4 regions of the uncultured Maricaulis sp. genome follow, and region 1 is predicted to be linked to each of the others. Evidence: predicted binding sites of a transcription regulator. Region 1 holds the regulator's gene; each other region holds the start of a gene.
What was found. Region 1 encodes LexA, which represses DNA repair genes until DNA is damaged. Its sites were predicted from a motif close to ATGTTCCNCTTGTGTTCC; they were not measured.
Positions count from the first base shown of each region.

Region 1 (4,916 bases):
GCTGGCTGGTGCCGATGGCCGAGGCGCTGCGCGATCTGGGCTGCGAGCATGCGCTGGTGATTTGCGGCCAGGACGGGATGGATGAGATCACCACCACGACCGGCACCGATGTCGCCGAGCTGCGCGATGGCCAGATCACCACCTATGTCGTCACGCCCGAGGATGCCGGCATCGCCCGCGCGACCGAGGCTGACCTCAAGGGCGGCGATCCGGAGCATAATGCCGCCGCCATAATTCGCCTGCTCGACGGCGAGGCCGGGGCTTTTCGCGATATCGTTCTGCTCAATGCCGGCGCCGCCCTGATCCTGTCGGGTCAGGTAAAAACGCTGGCCGAAGGCGCTCAACTGGCAGCCGCCGCGATCGATGACGGACGCGCCCGCACGGCGCTGGCGCGCATGGCCGCGATCTCGCGCGGCGAGGCTTGAGATGAGCGCCCATACAAGCATCGTCCCAGACACTCTGGCGCGGATTGGCGCTTACAAGCTCGAGCATATCGCGGCCTGCAAGGCCAAGCGCTCCTATGCCGAGGTCGCGGCGCAGGCGTCTGACGCCTCGCCGGTGCGTGGGTTTCTCGCGGCACTCAAAGGCGCCGCGGCCAGCGATGGGCTCGGCCTGATCGCGGAGATCAAGAAGGCCAGCCCGTCGAAAGGTCTGATCCGGGCCGACTTCGACCCACCGGCATTGTCGCGCGCCTATCAGGCCGGCGGCGCGATCTGCCTCTCCGTGCTGACCGACGGGCCGAGCTTTCAGGGCGCCGACAGTTTTCTCGTCGCCGCGCGCGACGCCTGCAACCTGCCGGTCCTGCGCAAGGACTTCATGTATGACGCCTATCAGGTCGCCGAGGCGCGTGCGCTGGGGGCGGACGCGGTCCTGGTTATCCTCGCCGCCGTCGATAATGCCACCGCCCGGGCCCTGATCGAGGAGGCGGCACGCTGGTCGCTCGATGTGTTGGTCGAAGTGCATGACGCCGCCGAGATGGAGCGCGCCCTCGCCCTGAAAGCGCCGATGATCGGCATCAACAACCGCAATCTGCGCACCTTCGAGACCTCGCTGGCGACCTTCGAATCACTGGCGCCGATGGTGGAGGGAGATGCGCTGCTGGTCGGCGAGAGCGGCGTTTTCACGGCGAGCGATGCCGCACGCCTCCACGCCGCCGGTGCCCGCGCCCTACTGGTCGGGGAAAGCCTGATGCGGCAGGACGATGTCGCTGCTGCTACGCGCGCCCTGATGGCCTGGCAAGAGCGCGCTTGACCTGAATCGGGAACCTTTGTAGAACAAACAGGCATATTCCTGATTTGTTCCTTACGGCCTTCGCGCCGTATTCATCAAAGGGGGCTGACTTGCTCACCCGTAAACAGCACGAGCTACTGCTTCTGATCCATAACCGGATCAAGGATACCGGCGTCTCGCCCTCCTTCGACGAAATGAAGACGGAGCTGCAATTGGCTTCGAAGTCGGGTGTTCACCGCCTGATCACGGCGCTGGAGGAGCGCGGCTTCATTCGCCGCCTCGCCCACCGCGCCCGGGCGCTCGAAGTGCTCAAACTGCCGGAATCCGCAGCAGCCACAGTCGATGAAGCGCTCGATAGCGATGCCGATCTGGGCGCCAATGTCGTGCGGGCCAATTTCAAGCGTTCCAGCGACGAGAATTCGCCGGAAGCCTCGGTCGAGATCCCGCTGCTCGGCCGCATTGCCGCCGGTGTGCCCATCGCCGCCATCCAGCACGAGACCGACCGCCTCGCCTTCCCCGCCGACATGGTGCGCGGCGGCGAGCATTTCGCCCTCGAGGTCAATGGCGATTCGATGATCGAAGCGGGCATTCTCGATGGCGATATCGTGCTGATCCGGCGCGGCCAGTCGGCGGAGAGCGGCGAGATTGTCGTCGCCCTGGTCGATGACGAAGAAGCCACTTTGAAACGCCTGCGCAAAAAGGGCGGCTCCATCGCCCTGGAAGCCGCCAATCCCGCCTATGAGACACGGATCTTCGGCCCCGATCGGGTCAAGGTCCAAGGCCGGCTGGTCGGCCTGATCCGCCGCTACCACTAGGGCGGAATATGCCGGGCTGAAGTTTCGCGCCTTCTTCTCCTGCAGAGTGGGGGGACGCGGTCTTGCGCAACCCATGGCGAAGCGACAGTGGTGTGGGCGTGCGGCGCCAAAGGCGGTGTAGGGTAGATGGAGGCCACGAATCCTGCTGCTGCGATGGGTGTAATCCCCGCGCTGCCGCGCGGCACCTCCACCATCCTTTGCCTTCGGCAACGGACGGTCCCCCTCCCCGGTAAACCGAGGAGGAAAGCGGGCATGCAGGCCGTAGGCCTTCCCATTCACCGCCAAGCTTTCTTCCCCCGCAGCGCGGGGGAAGTGGGCCTGCACAGCCGAAGGCGCAGCAGGCTCGATGGGGGCGGCGGACGCCCGCGCTCAACGCGCATTGAGCTCCCAAGGACGGTCACCATTTGGCGCCGAAACGCTCTGCGTCCGCACAATCGCGCCGTCACGGGTCCAGATCAGCGTTCCGCCGCGTTGCCGCAGGAATTCGCGATCGATCACCAGGGCGTGGCAGTGCGGTTTGAGCCAGGATGGCATTTCCACCGTCAGCACAACCAGCGCCGCGCGCTCACAATCCACCGCCCAGTCTTCGGCCGAGCTAAGCACGGCATAATTCAAGCCCGGTGCCTGACCGCTGCAGCCGAGATCATCGCAGTGCAGAGTGGTGGTGGTGCTCACAGCGCTCCGGGCGGCGCGCTGTTCGAGAAAGACCGTGACGGCAAAGCGGCCGCGCCGGATTGAGCTGGCAGTCCAGTGACTAGGGTCATCAGGGGCCTGTGCCACGACGATGCCGTCTTCGGAGATGAACAAGTCAGGCGCCGGTGTCAGGCTCCACAGGGTCAGCGCCACAAGCGCCAGCGCGGCGCCACCACCGCGCACCAGACCGCGGCCGAGCAGCAGTGTCACGAAGCCGCAGGCATAGAGCGGCAAGATCCAGCCGGGCGCGGCGATGACGGGCTGCAGAGCGCCCGGCGCAGCAGCAACGCGGTCGGCGACCGCAAACATCACATCGAGGCCCCAGCTCATCGCCCACAGCGCTGGCTGGTCGAGCCCGAACGGCATCAGACACAGCGCCACCACGCCGGCCGGCATGACGATGAAAGTGAAAACCGGCATGGCGAGCCAATTGCCGAACAGGCCAAAGCCGGCGATGCGATGGAAATGAAAGGCCGCAAAGCCCGCAGTCGCCAGCCCCGCGATCAGGCTGGTCAGGCTGAGCCCGCCCAGAGCCGCCAATGCGCCGCTGCGTCCGGAATCCATCGGCGCCGCTGGCCGCCGCCTCTGACGCCACAGATCGGCACTGGCGATCAGGGCCGCCACAGCTGCGAACGACATTTGAAAGCCCGCCGCGCGGATTGCCTCAGGCTGCAGCGCGAGCACGAAAATCATCGCCAACGCCAAAGTGTGCAGCGACAAAGCCCGCCGTCCGGCCACCAGGCCGGTCAGGACGGCGGCCGTCATCAGGAAGGCGCGCTGGGTCGGGATCGCACCGCCGGAGAGCAGGAAATAGGCCGCAGCGGCGATCAGGGCCCCGATGGCGGCCGGGATCGCCGCGTCAAACCGCCTCGCCCACGGTGTGATTGCGGCGAGACCAAAGCGCAGCGCCAGAAACACGCCGCCCGCCAGCAGTGCCATATGCATGCCCGAAATCGCCAGGGTATGCCCAAGCCCTGCAGCCCGCAGTGTCGCGCTGACCCCAGGCGCCAGTCCAGAGCGGTCGCCGGTCAGCAGCGCTGCGGCCATGGCGCCATTGCGACCCGGCAGTCGCTGGCGCAAATGCTCCGCGATATGCCAGCGCCAGCGCGCAATCGCACGGGCGGGCGCGTCTTGGCCGGGCTCTGGCCCAGCCTCCGGCGCGGCAATCGCGTAACCGCTGGCGGCGATGCCGGAGAAATAGGCGTTGAAGCGGAAATCATAACTGCCCGGTACCGGCGCGCGGCGCGGACGATCCACCACGGCGCGAATACTGATTGGATCCCCCGGTTCAAACCCGTGCGGATTGGCCAAGACCCGTACACGCCGCACCGGCGCACCGCCCGGATGCGGCAGACGGATGGAAAGCCGGGTCCGGCCAGAGCCGTTGCGCTCGATGGCTTCCACCCAGCCGGTGATGGTCGCTGGCCGTCCCAGCGAGAGGGCCGCAACGGGCCCGGCCGCCAGAGCTTGGCTACGATATTGCGCCCGGGCAAAGCCGCAGGTCAGGGCGAACAGGCAAAGCAGAGCCAAGGCCACCGTCCCACCGCGGCGCCCGGCGCGCACTACCAGCCAACCGGTCAAGGTGATCGCGGCCAAGCCCAGTACCCACGGATTCGAGGGCTCGGCGGGCAGCGAAAAATACAGCGCACTACCGGTGGCAAAGCCCAGCGCAGTCACAATAGCGGGGCGGCCAGCCATGACAAATAGCGGCACAAACAGCTGTTCGGGGCCGAAAGTCTGGCCGGGCAGCCCGGTCTGACGCTGGCGCATTGGCCGACAACCTCCCTGCTAACCCCTATCGCCACCGCCGCTAATCATGCTAACAAACTCACTCCCTCTTGCAGCGCAGCATTATCTCGCACATGCAACACACTGATCACATCGTCCGCACGCGCTTCGCCCCCTCGCCCACGGGCTTTCTGCATATTGGCGGCGCCAGGACGGCCTTGTTCAACTGGCTGTTCGCGCGTCATCATGGCGGTCAATTCCTGCTGCGCATCGAAGATACCGACCGGGCGCGCTCGACCCAGCCGGCGATTGACGCCATCCAGGACGGGCTCAGCTGGCTTGGCCTCGACTGGGATGGCGATGTCGTCTCGCAATATAACCGCGCCAGCAGGCATGTCGAGATCGCACACCAAATGGTTGAGTCTGGCCATGCTTTCCGTTGCTATTGCA
Region 1 is NZ_CAXBGE010000008.1:21,343-26,258, forward strand. Features, by position in the region: gene trpD (anthranilate phosphoribosyltransferase) at 1-425, shown strand, start outside; gene trpC (indole-3-glycerol phosphate synthase TrpC) at 427-1,251, shown strand; gene lexA (transcriptional repressor LexA) at 1,341-2,045, shown strand; gene AAC029_RS09885 (ComEC/Rec2 family competence protein) at 2,415-4,508, opposite strand; gene gltX (glutamate--tRNA ligase) at 4,601-4,916, shown strand, end outside.

Region 2 (4,916 bases), on a different contig from region 1:
TCGCTCACCGCGCTGGCGCAGGGAGCTCGTGGTCGTCAGAGTTGCGGCCGGGACACCATCAGCACGAAGATCGCAATCAGAGCGGCGAAGGCCGGCCAACCGAGCGCAAACCAGATCCGCATCAGGCGATGGACGCGGTCGGGAACTGGCTCTCCCGCCGTGACCGCCTCGCCCATCAGGCGCCGGACCCGCAACTGGATCCAGACCACAGGCAACCAGCAAATGCCGATGAAGATGTAGAGCCCATAGCTCATCAAGAGCCAGGGTGCGGTCAGTGGCCAGCCGGCCAGTTGCGCCAATGCGATGCCCGTCAGCGGCTGGGCGATGACAGCGGTGGTGGTGAAGATCCAGTCGGCAAGCACGACATGTTTGGACGCGAGCGCGAAGCCGGGCGCATCGCCGGAACGCCAGGCCATCAGCATGAAGAAGGCAATCGCCGCGCCAGAGCCGAACAAGACACCGGCTGACAGGATGTGCAGGGTTTTGAGGATGAGATAGACCGTCATCAGCGTTCATCCTCGGTCGCGGCGATCATCAGGGCCAGCGCCATCATCGGAAAAACTTTCAGGATCGGGCCCAGCGCATCGGCCCACAGGCCGGGCAGGGTCATACTGAGCGTCGCGATATAGGCGAAAGTGCCAGCGATCATGATCGCGGCGACCCAGCGCACCCGCCACTTGGCCAGCATCGCCAGACCGAGGGCGAGATCAAAGGCCGAGCCGAACCAGAGCAAAAAGGTCTGCATCGCCGGCTCATAACCAGCCGCCTGCAGCACCGAATAGGCATCGCCGCGGGCAATCGTCAGCGAGAGAATCCCTGTCGCCAGCCAGTAGAGGCCCAAAACCCAGCGCGCGACGGGTCGGGCAAAGCCGAGCCTCGCGTGCCAGCGATCCTGCAGCCCGGCCGGGGCGCTGGCGAGATAGTCATCAAAGCCGCGCGGTGTTGCGCCCGTCGCGGCGAGCCAGGCGGATGGATCGCCCTCGACATCGAAATCGAGCTGTTTCAGCGCCGTCGTCCGCATCGAGGTGCGTACGCCGATCCAGCCCAGTGCATCGCCGAAACCAAAGGCCAGGGCGGCCAGCCAGCGCGGGAGGTGCCAGATCCGCGTGTCGCCAAAGCCGAGCCACCGGCGGTAGCTGCGCACCAATTCATCCATCGAAACGCGTTGCGGTCCGCCGACATCCCAGCTGACCTGAGACGGCGCGTCCGTCTGCAGCAGATCGCTGACTGCCGCGCTCAAATCCTCGACGCCAATCGGACGGAAGATCTGGCTGCCGCCAACCAGCGGCGTGACGAAGGGAATGCCGCACAGCGCCCGGACCAGCGCCGTGCCGCCATAGACATTGCGCGCGACCACCAGCGACGGGCGCAGGATAACCCAGTCGAGATCAAGCGCCTTCAGTGCCGCCTCGCCATCCTGCTTGTCACGGGCATAGGCCGAGCCGGAGGCCTTATCGGCCCCGACCGCCGAAATATGGATCACCCGTCTCACCCCGGCTTGCTCGCAGGCGGCAAACAGAGCAGCGGCGCCATCGACATGGGCGGCGCGGCTATTATCGCCGAGCCCGTCCTGCAGCACGCCAACGCAATTGATCACCGCATCAATGCCGGTCAGACGCGGGAGCCAGTCGGCGGCGCTGTCGTGGCGAAAATCACAGGCGATCCAGTTGATGTCGGGAGCCAAGCGGCGGGCCTGATCGATGCCGCGACCGGCGGCAGTGATGGAATGGTCCTGACTGTGCAGATGGGCCGCCAGATGCGAGCCGATAAAACCCGAGGCGCCAGCGATAAGGATATGCATGACCGCCCACTCCCCCTCAGCGCCGGATCAGCCGCGGCCTGGGGCCGCGCCTGCCACGACGCTCACTGTTCCTGCGCGAGTTGGCCTTCGCGGACCCGAGCGAGATTATCGCTCATATTATGGGTGATCGCAGTTCGCAGGGCGGGCCAGACGCCCTCGACCTTGAGCCATTCGGCACCGGGCATATCGGCATTGTTGATAGCCGCATAATAGGCGGAATTGCCATAGGAGCATGCCCACCAGGGCGAAGCTTGGCCGGTAAAGACCTCACCGGATTCGATCACGCCGCGCAACGCAGCTTCCATCCGCGCCGTATCCGAATTCATCAATGCCGTCACCGCAGGCCCGGCCTGTTGAGAGGAGGCGGTGACAACAGCCAGTGCGGTCGAATCGATGCAACGCGAGGCGTCGTAAATCGTCCGGGCGCGTCCGAGGAAATAGGCTTGCAGGGCACGGTCGGGATCTGTCTCCACTGTCAGGCGCGCGACCTCGAACAGGAAAATCGGCGGATTGATGTCGCGCCGCTGCCATAATTGATCGGCGATGGCCGAGCCCCGGTCCGCATCGGCGCCGTGCAATGTCGCCAAGGTCACCAGCACATCGCCCCATGCCGCGTCGCCAACAACAAATTGGGACTCGGTGCCTTCGTCCGGAACCGTCATGATCGCGGGATGACGCATATTGGCGTCTTCGCCCTGCGCCCAAGCTGGTGTCGCCAGCATGAGCCAAGCCAGGACCATTATTGAATTACGCATCATCGACTCCTCGCCCCCCGGCCGCGTCCCGTACCGATCAGAACGGAATTTCATCATCCATATCGGCGCTGCGGAAATCTTCCTTCGGCGCATCGACCGAGCGCTGCGGCGTACGCTCGCTGGAGTCGAAGCTGCCGCCACCGCCGCCATAGGAACCGCCCTCGCCCTTGCTGTCGAGCATTTGCAATTCGCCGCGGTATTTCTGCAGCACGATCTCGGTATTGTATTTGTCGACGCCGTTCTGGTCGGTCCATTTGCGGGTCTGCAGCGCGCCCTCGATATAAACCTTGGCGCCCTTCTTCAGATAATTCTCGGCGACCTTGGCGAGCTGGTCGTTGAAGATGACGACGCTATGCCATTCGGTCTTCTCGCGGCGCTCGCCGGAGGTCTTGTCGCGCCAGCTTTCCGAGGTCGCGATCCGCAGATTGCACACCGGATCGCCATTCGGCAGACGCCGGGTCTCCGGATCCTTGCCCAGATTGCCCACCAGAATGACCTTGTTCACAGATCCCGCCATCGCCCATTCTCCATGTTTTTGTGTTGCACGGCTTGTGCGCCGAGCCAATTTGTTCACATTATGTTCCACGGGTCAATTGTGCCCGCGAGTCGGGGGGATTTGAACGGAGTGTTGCAGCAGAGTCCAGTGAGGCGCGCGGCGAGCTGTGGATGGAACACAGGCCTCATGCTTGCCGACACCGACTTCCTGCCTACATGGTGTCAGCAGACCCGCATCTCGCGGCTGGACGAGCCACCGCTTGTTCTCTAAATGTTCAGCAGAAATCCCGCCCGCGACTCGGCAGACGAAAGACATTTCATGGCCCTCGACACCATCCGCGTGCGCGGTGCGCGCGAACATAATCTCAAGAATGTCTCTGTGGATCTGCCGCGCGACAAGCTGATCGTGTTCACCGGCCTTTCGGGCTCGGGCAAGTCCTCGCTGGCGTTTGACACGATTTATGCCGAGGGGCAGCGGCGCTATGTCGAGAGCCTGTCGGCCTATGCGCGTCAATTTCTCGAATTGATGTCGAAGCCGGACATGGATTCGATCGAGGGCCTGTCGCCGGCGATTTCGATTGAGCAGAAGACGACCTCGAAAAATCCGCGCTCCACGGTCGGCACCGTCACCGAAATCTATGATTACATGCGCCTGTTATGGGCCCGCGTCGGTGTGCCCTATTCGCCGGCGACCGGCCTGCCGATCCGCTCCCAGACTGTCAGCCAGATGGTCGACAAGCTGATGGCGCTGGATGACGGCGCGCGGCTCTATCTGCTGGCGCCCGTGGTGCGCGGCCGCAAGGGCGAATACCGCAAGGAATTCGCTGAGTGGCTGAAGGCTGGCTTCCAGCGCGTCAAGGTGAATGGCGAATTCTACACGCTCGAGGAAGCGCCCGTTCTCGACAAGAAATTCAAGCACGATATCGATGTCGTGGTTGACCGGCTGGTGATCAAGCCGGGCCTGGAAGACCGCCTCGCCGACAGTCTGGAAACCGCGCTGCGGCTGGCCGATGGTCTGGCGGTCGCCGAATTTGCCGACAAGAGCGACGATGACAGCCCGGCCGAGCGGCTGATCTTCTCGCAGAAATTCGCCTGCCCGGTCTCCGGCTTCACCATTGCCGAGATCGAACCGCGCCTCTTTTCGTTCAACAATCCCTTCGGTGCCTGCCCGGCCTGTGACGGGCTCGGCCAGTCGCTCAAATTCGACGAGGACCTCGTCGCCCCCGATCGCGACAAATCCCTGACCAATGGCGCCATCGCGCCCTGGAGCCGCGCCACATCCAAGCTCTACCAGCAGACGCTGCAGGCGCTGGCGACGCATTTCGGCGGCGATATGTTCAAGCCATGGCGCGAATTGCCGGAGGATTTCCGCAAGGTCATCCTCTACGGCACCAAGGACGACATCACTTTCGTCTATGAGGACGGCCTGCGGAAGTTCGAGACCAAGAAGCCGTTCGAAGGCGTCATCCCCAATCTGGAACGACGCTGGCGTGAGACCGATTCAAGCTGGGTGCGCGAAGATTTGGGCCGCTTCCAGTCGTCCCAGCCCTGCGAGACCTGCCATGGCCGCCGGCTCAAGCCGGAAGCTCTGTGCGTCAAGATCGCCGACCATGACATCGCCCAAGCCGGCACCATGCCGATCCAGGTGGCGCGCGACTGGTTTGGCACGCTCGAGGCGGGCATGTCGCCGAAGGACCAGCAGATCGCCGAACGCATCCTGAAGGAAATCCGCGAGCGGCTGAAATTCCTCGTCGATGTCGGGCTGGACTATCTCACCCTGGATCGCGCCTCGGGCACCTTGTCGGGCGGCGAGAGCCAGCGCATCCGCCTGGCCAGCCAGATCGGCTCGGGGCTGACCGGCGTGC
Region 2 is NZ_CAXBGE010000007.1:92,782-97,697, forward strand. Features, by position in the region: gene AAC029_RS09210 (DUF2269 domain-containing protein) at 36-506, opposite strand; gene AAC029_RS09215 (NAD(P)H-binding protein) at 506-1,801, opposite strand; gene AAC029_RS09220 (hypothetical protein) at 1,864-2,556, opposite strand; gene ssb (single-stranded DNA-binding protein) at 2,594-3,073, opposite strand; gene uvrA (excinuclease ABC subunit UvrA) at 3,371-4,916, shown strand, end outside.
Region 2: a site for LexA is predicted at 3,123-3,140, ahead of uvrA (excinuclease ABC subunit UvrA). Genes of this name have one in related genera too.

Region 3 (4,916 bases), 150 kb from region 1:
CGGATCGCGTTTGGGTCGAGCAGATCGCCGCTATCGCCAACCTGGTCCTGCAGCGTCGAAAATCCGATTCCGATCAAGCGAAAGCGGGTGCCGTCCACTTCGGGCGCGAGCAATTCACGCCCGACCTTGAACAGGGTGTCGGCCAGCTGGCTCGGCTCGTTGAGGGTGCGCCGGCGGGTCCGGCTGCGGAAGTCTGCCGTCTTCAGCTTCAGCGTCACCACCGAGCCGGAGATGGCCTTGGCTTTCATGAGGTCTGCGACTTTGACGCATTGGCGCCAGAGTTGGTCCTCCAGCGCTTTCAGCTCGGCCAGATCGGTATTGAAAGTCGTTTCCGAGGAGACGCTCTTGCGTTCGCTCTCCGGTTCGACCTTGCGATGGTCTTCGCCGCGCGCCAGACGCGCCAGTCGGTAGCCGAAATCGCCATATCGTTTCGCCATCTCAGCATCGCTGTGACGGCGGATATCATTGAGCGTGCGCAGGCCGTCGCGTTCCAGCTTGGCCGCAAAGGCCGGCCCGACGCCATAAATCGAGCGCACCGGGCGCGGCCCGAGAAAATCCATCGCCTCGGCCTCACCGATCACCGCAAACCCGTCCGGCTTGTCGAGGTCGGAGGCGGTCTTGGCGAGGAATTTGTTGAAGGACAAACCGACCGAAACCGTGATCCCGACCTCGCTCTGAATCCGGCGCTGCAGCCGCAGCAGGGTCAGCACCGGCGGCGCGCCGTGCAGACGTGTTGTGCCGGTCAGGTCGAGAAAAGCCTCGTCAATCGAGAGCGGCTCCACCAGCGGCGTCACATCGCGCATCATCTCGCGGATGCGCCCGCCCTCGCGGGCATATTTGGCGTGGTCACCGCCAATCACGACCGCGTCCGGGCAGGCCTTCAACGCCTTGAACATCGGCATCGCCGAATGCACGCCATACATCCGCGCCACATAGCAGCAGGTCGAGACAACGCCGCGCTGGCGGCCACCGATAATCACCGGCTTGTCGATCAGTTCAGGCCTGTCGCGTTTTTCGACGGCGGCGTAGAAGGCGTCGCAATCAATATGGGCAATCGACAGCGTGCCGAGCTCGGCATGAAACAAATGCCGGTGCGAACCGCAGGCCGGGCAGGCATCAACCGGCTTGGCCAGCGGTGTCAGGCAGGCGCGGCAATAGCCCGGATTGCTCATGGTGCCTGTGCCGATTCAACCGGCCACAACCAGGCCGCGCCACGCACGCCGGAACTGTCGCCATGCCGGTGGATGAGGATGCGGGTGCGCACCGTGTCAGAGAACAGGAAATCGGGCAGGCGTACCGTGACCCGCTGTGCCAGGCCCGGCGCGTTTGAAACGCCGCCGCCGAGCACAACGACGTCGGCGTCGAGAATGTTGAGCACGCTGGCAATCCCGCGCGCCAGCCGGTCGCCATGCAGATCGACGGTGAGGCGCGCCGGGGCATCGCCCGATTCGGCGGCCGCGAAGATCTCAGCCGCGCTCAGCGTGCCTCCATTGCGGCTGGCATGGTCGCGCGCAAGGCCGGGTCCGGAGAGCCAGGTTTCGTGACAACCTGACTGGCCGCACCAGCAGGGCGCTGCGGGCTCATCTGATTCGTTTGGCCAGGGCAGTGGATTATGGCCCCATTCGCCGGCAATGCCCTGGGCACCGCGCAATAATTGCCCGTCGATAGCAATGCCGCCGCCAACCCCGGTTCCCAGGATGATCCCGAACACGATCCCGGCACCTTCACCGGCCCCATCGACGGCTTCGGAGAGGGTGAAACAATCGGCATCATTGGCCAGCCGCACCGGGCGGGCGAGCGCCCCCTCGATATCGCGCGCGAATGGCTCGCCATTGAGCCAGATCGAATTGGCGTTGCGCATCAATCCGGTAGCGGGGCTGATTGAACCGGGGTGACCGATCCCGACGCGGGCGCCCTTGCCATGTTCGCGCTCGATCGCGGCCACCAGATCGGCGATGGCCTTGAGGCAGCCGCGATAGGTTTGCGGTGCCGGAACGCGCAGCCGTTCGACGATCGCACCTGCGGGGTCCATCGCGATGGCTTCGATTTTCGTACCACCAAGGTCGATGCCGATTCGAATCATGCTTTCGCCACCTTCCGCTGCCGATATACTGGCAATGCTGATATTTGTTCTTATCTTGTTCCTTTTGGCGATGAAAGTGGCCGCTGACTCATTGTTGGTTAAGGAAGATCGGGTTTAGTGCCGATGGGGTTCAACAGGCGCGTTATAAGCGCTCAAACAACGGGAAGCGCGTCATCGACATGCTGCAGGTCATGCCCAAAAAGGTGCTGATTGTCGAAGATAACGAGCTGAACATGAAGCTGTTCAACGATCTGCTCGAGGCTCATGGCTATGAGACCTTGCAGACCAAGGACGGATTCAAGGCCATGGAAATGGCCCGCGAACACCTGCCAGATCTCATCCTGATGGACATTCAATTGCCGGAGGTTTCCGGGCTTGAAGTCACCAAATGGCTGAAGGATGATGAGACGTTGTGCGCGATTCCGATCGTTGCAGTAACGGCGTTTGCGATGAAGGGGGATGAGGAGCGGATTCGGCAGGGGGGCTGCGAAGCCTATCTCTCGAAGCCGATCACGGTCACCACCTTTATCGAGACCGTCCGCCAGTTCCTCGATTAGGAGTCGATGCCATGAGCGCGCGAATCCTGGTCGTCGATGACCAGCCAGCCAATGTCCGTCTGCTTGAGGCCAAGCTGCAGGCCGAGTATTTCGACGTCTGCACCGCTGTGGACGGCTTTGCCGCCATCGAGGTCGCCCGGGTCGAACAGCCCGATTTGATTCTGCTTGATGTCATGATGCCGCGCATGGACGGGTATGAAACCTGCCGCCGGCTCAAACATGACCCGGCCACCCGCCATATCCCCGTTGTGATGGTGACCGCGCTCGATCAGCGCGACGACCGCATTCGTGGCCTGGAATCGGGTGCCGATGATTTTCTTACCAAGCCGATCGATGATGTGACGCTGTTTGCACGGGTGCGCTCGCTCCTGCGTTTGAAAACCGTGCTCGATGAATTGCGCTTTCGCGAATCCAGCGATGCGCTCAACTCGATCATGTCCGAGCCGGTCGGCGATGACGCTGCTGTCGCCCAAGCGATTATCATCAGTGGCGATGTACGCGCCGCCACCCGCTATGCAGCCGCGATGCCGCCGCAGGTGCGTACTCAGGTTGAACTCGATCCTGCCGCTGGTATCGCCGCCGCGCGCAAGAATGCCGATCTTCTGGTGATCGATCTGACCAGCCCGGCGTTTGACGGTCTGCGGCTGTGTGCGCGCATCCGCTCCGATGTTGCGACGCGCCAAATGCCAATCATTGCGGTGCTCAATCCGGGCGATGTCGCCAATGCGGTGCGGGCGCTCGATATTGGCGTCAATGATATCATCCATCGGCCGGTTGATGCTGGCGAGATGATGGCGCGCGTCAGTACGCAATTGCGCCGCAAACGCTATGCCGACCGCTTGCGCAGTCAACTCGATGAGAGCCTGGAAATGGCGATCACCGATCCGTTGACGGGGCTGCACAATCGCCGCTATATCGCGTCCCGCCTTCGCCAGGCCGTCGAGAGCGCCAATAATGGTGGTGCCCCGGTTTCGCTGCTGATCGCCGATATCGATCATTTCAAATCGATCAATGACCGTTTCGGTCATGAGGGCGGCGACCGCGTTTTGCGTAGCTTTGCCGATCGTCTGATGCGCGATCTGCGCGCGCTCGATCTGGCGGCGCGTTATGGCGGTGAGGAATTCGTGATTGTGATGCCGGGTGCCGGTCAAGCCGAAGCCCGGATCGCCTCGGAACGCCTGCGGGCGTCGATCGCTGCCGAGCCCTTCCTGGTCGGTGATGGTCAAACGGCGCCGGTGACGGTCAGTATCGGTTTTGCCCAAGCGCGGGTCGGCGAGGATGCCGATGCACTGCTGCGCCGGGCCGACGAGGCGCTGTACACGGCCAAAGGCGATGGTCGCAATCGCGTCGAAGCGGCGGCCAACGAAGCGGCTTGATCCCGGCTGGCCATGTCCTGAAACGGCCGCCAGAGCGCGGCACAAACACGTAGAAGACCGCAGCGCGTGCTGCGGCCTGATCTACGCTTGGCAAGTCAGACGCAAATTCGTCTTACTTGATTTTGCCTTCTTTGAATTCAACGTGTTTGCGGGCAACCGGGTCGTACTTCTTCAGCACGAGCTTTTCGGTCATGGTGCGCGCATTCTTCTTGGTCACGTAGAAAAATCCCGTGCCAGCCGTGGAGTTCAGGCGGATTTTGATTGTAGTTGGTTTCGCCATGGCTCAGTCGTCCTGATGCTGCGCGCGCGGTCGGCCCCATGCCGTCGCGAGAGCGCGCGAACATACGCAAGGGGCGGCAAGTGTCAACTGCGGCGCGCCGCTTTCAGGTGTGTCGCAGCAAGGAAGAGCAGATAGCCGCCCGCACTGACGGCGAGCACGACCAAAAGCCCGGCCGGACCGAATCCATCCATCGCCACGCCCGCCGCCGGCGGTGCCAGGAGTGAGCCGAGCCCATAGGCGAAAACGAAGCCCGCATTCGCCGCCGCAATCCGTCCGCCGGTAAAGCGTTCGCCCAGCAGCGATAATCCCACCGTATAAAGCCCGCTGGCGACCCCGGCATGGATGAATAGGATCGGCAAAAGCAGGTCGAGCCGAGTGCCGGCGATCCAGACCAGGGCAGGCCCGAGCGTGGCAATCAGGGCGATGACGAGCAGGGTGCTGCGGCGTCCGGTCCGGTCCGCGATCCAGCCGAGCGGGATCTGGAAGCACAACACACCCATCGCGACGGCAAACACCATCATCCCGATCGAGACCGGATCAAGCGCGATGCGGTCGGCATAGACCGGCAGCATCGAGAAGATCAGGGTTTCAATTGCCCCGAAGGCCAGGCCCGCCAGAAT
Region 3 is NZ_CAXBGE010000008.1:175,882-180,797, reverse strand. Features, by position in the region: gene AAC029_RS10535 (DNA polymerase IV) at 1-1,172, opposite strand, end outside; gene AAC029_RS10530 (ROK family protein) at 1,169-2,083, opposite strand; gene AAC029_RS10525 (response regulator) at 2,275-2,640, shown strand; gene AAC029_RS10520 (PleD family two-component system response regulator) at 2,652-4,016, shown strand; gene rpmG (50S ribosomal protein L33) at 4,129-4,296, opposite strand; gene AAC029_RS10510 (MFS transporter) at 4,380-4,916, opposite strand, start outside.
Region 3: a site for LexA is predicted at 2,128-2,145, ahead of AAC029_RS10530 (ROK family protein). Genes of this name have one in related genera too.

Region 4 (4,916 bases), on a different contig from region 1:
GGCGAGACATTGATATCGATGAAGGCTTGGTCGAGATCGGCGATCCAGAAGCGGGCGCCCCAGATTTGACCATCATCAAGCAGATCGAGCGATTCCTGCAGGGCGCAGCAGAGGCGGGCGGGTTCGCCGCCGGCTGGGCGCCGGGCGGCGATGACGATGGTCTCGCCCTCAGTCCAGTAGGCCGTATCGGCGTCGCTCAGGTACTCCAGCGCGTCGGCCAGGGAGACGCCGTCAGCGATTCTGCAGAAGTGCGCGGTGTTGTCTTCGCAGGCCGCCGTGTCGTCGGCCCGGGGAATCGGCTCATCCGCGCTTGCAGCTGCGGTCGTGAACAGGATCGAAATCGCCAGTGCTCGAAACAAAATGACACCCCCAGTAAAACACCCTTGGGTTACTTAATGAGGCAATTGTGACCAAAGGGTGGCGTTGCCGCGCGTGCAGGGTGACTTGCCGAGTGGGTTAATCCCGCTATCCTTGGAGATGGTGACGTCTTCGGGCGACGCAAATTCAGAATATAGGCAGACGGCGGGAGTGCGCTGGGGGGCTGGAAACGGCCCGCTCGGACTCTCTTGGGAAGGGGCGTACCGTGCAGGCCCACTCCCGCCGTCTGATCCACCCACACATAAGGTGGGCGAATTTCAGTGACAATTCGGGCGCTTAACGTGCGCCGTCGCGACTGTCTTCCTCGTCTTCATCGTCGAACGACAACAGGTCACCCGGCTGACACCCCAGTTCGCGGCACAGCGCCTCCAGGGTTGAGAAGCGGACGGCCTTGGCCTTGCCTGTCTTGAGGATGGACAGGTTGGCCATCGTGATTCCGACGCGATCGCACAGCTCGGTGAGCGACATGCGACGCTCCAGCAGCATTCGATCAAGGGTGACGCGAATAGGCATATCTGGCGCTCCCCCCTAGATCGTCAATTTTTGTTCTTGGCGCATTTTCGCACCTTCGCGGAACACTTCGGCAAACACCAGCAGGGTTGCCACCGCGAACCAGGCACCAAGGCCGATATTCGGTGTTACATCAAGTTGCCCACAACCGACTACCGGCTCGTCCATGTCCATCAGGGTGAGGATCATCGCGACCGCGCCCTGGGTCAGATGCCGCAGCACCTGATAGGCGGCGATGGCTATCGCGATCACCTGTAGATGGCGCGCATTTTCCGGAACGAAAGGGTCGCCGGCGATCAGGGTGGCGAACACCCGGCGCAGACGGTCGATGACGACCATTGCTGCCACGATCTCGGCAATCAGGAAGGGATAGATCCATCCCAACCGCTGTACGGCGTCGAATACCTGCGACACAGGTCCCGGCGAATAGCCTATAATATCCATCAGGAAGGCGGCGGCTGCTGCCACCAAAACGAGCGATGCAAAGGCGAGCAAGGCCCAACCCAGATACCAAGCTCCGCTCAGTATCATCTTGAGAACCGACGTAATCGATCCGCGACCCAGCGCTTTCATGCCCACCCTTCCCATAGTCTCTCGATGGGGCCGGCGGCAGGTTTCCCCGCCTGACCGGCCTCATCTGATGTCAACCATTACGCGACCATTGGCGCAATAGCGTAGAACGTACCGGCGGCGACTGAAATCAGAAGCACCATATTAATCGCGATTGATGCGAACATACGAAAGCCGGAATTGTCGGACCTGACCATCTCACTGTTTCCTTTGTGTTGAATCGAAACCATTACCGTTGTCATTTCTGCTGCGAGGACGATGTCTCCCGTCCTTGTTGATTATCGATAAACGCGAACCGGAATAGACGCAAGTAAAAAATATCGTTTTTCGATATTAATTTCTCGAAAGCCGATAAAACATCTGTAAGGAATGGGCGATGACGGAGCGGAACACATGGGTGCTGGCAAGCCATAACGCCGGGAAAATCAAAGAGTTGGAGGCCATCTTGTCGCCCCACGGTATTGCCCTGAAGGGCGCTGCGGAAATTGGTCTGGATGAACCCGATGAAACCGAGCCGACATTCGAAGGTAATGCGGCGCTGAAGGCGCGGGCTGCCTGGACGGCCACCGGGCTGACCTGTCTGTCCGATGATTCCGGCCTCGCCGTTGATGCGCTCGGCGGTGACCCCGGCGTGCTCTCCGCTCGATGGGCCGGGCCCGAGCGCGACTTCAATACGGCGATGGCCCGAGTGCACGACGCGCTGGGGGCGAGCGGCAGCGCAAATCGTGCGGCGCGCTTCGTCTGCGTTGTGGCGCTGTGCCGCGAAGATGGCGCGATATCGCATTATCGCGGCGAAGTGGCGGGCGAGATCGTCTGGCCACCGCGCGGTGAGGCCGGTTTCGGCTATGACGCGATTTTCCAGCCAGAGGGAGAGGATCGCACCTTTGCCGAGATGACGGCGGCGGAAAAACGCGCGATGAGCCATCGTGGCCGCGCCCTGACGGCGCTGGTGGCGGCGGAATTCGAGCGATGAACCCTCTCGCCGATGCGCTGGGTCTCTATGTCCACTGGCCCTATTGCGCCCGCATCTGTCCCTATTGCGATTTCAACGTCTACCGCCCGAAGGGTCAGGAGGAGGCGCTGCTGGATGCGATCCTTGCTGACATGACCGACTGGCGCGCCCGCACCGGCGCCCGCCCGCTGGCCAGTATCCATTTCGGTGGCGGCACGCCCTCTCTGATGACCGGCACCCAGATCGAACGCCTGATCACCCATGCCGAAGCGCTCTGGGGTCTGGATGCGGGCGCCGAGATCGGGCTTGAGGCCAATCCGAACAATGTCGAGCACTACGGCGATTTCATTGCTGCCGGGATCAACCGGCTATCGGTCGGGGTGCAAAGCCTCGACGATGCGGCCCTCAAACAGCTCGGCCGCGATCATGACGGGCCGTTGGCGCGCCGGGCGATTGAGCGCGCGATGGCGGTGTGTGACCGGGTCTCGATCGACATGATCTATGCCCGCGCCGGCCAGACAGCGAGTTCTTGGGAGGCCGAGCTGCGCGAAATCCTCGCCTTCGGTGCCGGCCATATCTCGCCCTATCAGCTCACCATCGAAGCGCGAACCGCCTTCGGACGCCGCGCCGCGCGAGGTGAGCAGCTCGACAGTCCGGAAGATTTGGCGGCTGATCTGTTCGAACTGACTCACCAAATTTGCGACGCCCATGGCCTTGCCGCCTATGAAATCTCCAACCATGCCCGCACCCCAACCGATCAGTCGCGGCATAACCGGCTGTATTGGGAGGGTGGCGACTGGATCGGTGTCGGCCCCGGTGCACATGGCCGCATTGGCGCGGCCCTCGAAGTCGGGCGTCAGGCCTGCGAAGCCAAGGCGCAGCCGAAAGCCTATCTCGATGCCGTGGCCCAGAGCGGCAGCGGGCTGGTCAGTCTTGAAGCGCTCAGCGCCAGCGAGGAGCGCGCTGAGCGCATCCTGATGGGCATGCGCCTGTGGGACGGGCTCGATCTGGACGTACTGCAGCGCAAGACCGGTCTGTCGGTTGATCTGGACGCGCTAACACGGCTGAGCGGGCAAGGTCTGGTCGAACAGATTGGCGGCCGGGTTCGGCTCTTGCCGGCCGGCCGCATTTTTGCCGACCGGATTTCCGGCGAGCTGGTGCCCGACGAGTCCTAGCGCTTAATAGGCCAGCGGATCGAAGGTCAGCGGTGCCGGTTCGACTTCCCGGAAACTGCGCGATTGGACTTCATAGATCGCCAGCCCGCGTTCGATCAGGCCCGAATGGGCGAAACGGAACAGGCCGTCGACGCCGAGATAGCCTTCCGGATCTTCGATCGCCTCGCGGCTGAAGCCAAGCTCGCCGCCTTCCAGATGCGCCGCCAGGGCGAGTGCGTCATAGCCGAGGCTGGCGATATTCGAGGCTTCACTGCCATAGGCCGCTTCATAGGATTGTTCGAACCGCTCATGCGAGGCCCGGTCGGGCCCGGCAAACCAGCCACCATGCAGGGCCGGCTCGCGTAGCAGGTCTTCATCATTCCACAGGCCGGTGCCGAGAAAGCGGACGACAAGCGGATCGACGGCTTGGGAAATCAAGAGCGGCCCGAGCGTGCGCAGGCGCGTACTGCCTTCCGGCAGCATCACCGCCTGGAAGGGCGCGTTGGGGTCTGGAACCCAGTCGGATTGGCGCAATACATTGGCTTCGTCCGGCGTGATGGGTTGGAACACGCCGCGCGCCAACCGTGAGGCGGCACTGGCCATGGCTTCGACATCGCCTGTGTAGAAAGCTTCGGTGGTCAGGCTGCCGCCGGTCAGCTCGGCACTATCGCGCAGCGCATCATGGACAGTCATGCCATAGCGGCTTTGTGGCCCGAGATAGGCATAGCGCTGCACGCCTTGGCGCGAAGCGTATTCGACGACGCGGGCGACTTCGAGCTCAGGCGGAAAGCTGAGCAGGTAAACGCCATTGCCGGCCGTGCTGGTGTCGGTGGAAAACGCAATCACCGGAATATTGGCGCGGCGCGCAACTTGACCCACGACGGTGACGGACTGGCCGAACAGCGGACCGATGATCATGTCAGCGCCGTCTTCGAAAGCGGCCATCGCTGCAGCGCGCGCGCCTTCAGCGGTGCCTTGCGTGTCCTTGGGGATCAGCAGGAGATTGCTGCCAGCGCGCTCGAACAGGGCCAGTTCGGCGGCGCGCAACAGGCGCAGGGATTCGGCACGGGCGGTGGCATTGTCGCTCGAAAACGGCAGCAGGATTGCGACGCGGGACATTTGCCGGCCGGCCATATGCGGCGGCACCAGGCCGACGGCTTCGTCGATAACGGGTTTGGTGTCGGGCTCGATCGGCGTTTCGACCTGCGGCGGCAGCTCAACAACGCCCGGTGGCGGCGAGTTCGGTGTGGTGCCGCAGGCACTCAGTGTCAGCGCCGCCAGGATTGCGAGCAGGCGCAGACCGTTCTTTTGTGTCATTCTTCCTGCTGCGTCGAACGCGCGCAGTGCTACAT
Region 4 is NZ_CAXBGE010000006.1:221,282-226,197, forward strand. Features, by position in the region: gene AAC029_RS08720 (alpha/beta hydrolase-fold protein) at 1-359, opposite strand, end outside; gene AAC029_RS08725 (helix-turn-helix transcriptional regulator) at 655-891, opposite strand; gene AAC029_RS08730 (DUF2975 domain-containing protein) at 907-1,461, opposite strand; gene rdgB (RdgB/HAM1 family non-canonical purine NTP pyrophosphatase) at 1,835-2,431, shown strand; gene hemW (radical SAM family heme chaperone HemW) at 2,428-3,585, shown strand; gene AAC029_RS08745 (penicillin-binding protein activator) at 3,589-4,881, opposite strand.
Region 4: a site for LexA is predicted at 1,660-1,677, ahead of rdgB (RdgB/HAM1 family non-canonical purine NTP pyrophosphatase). Genes of this name have one in related genera too.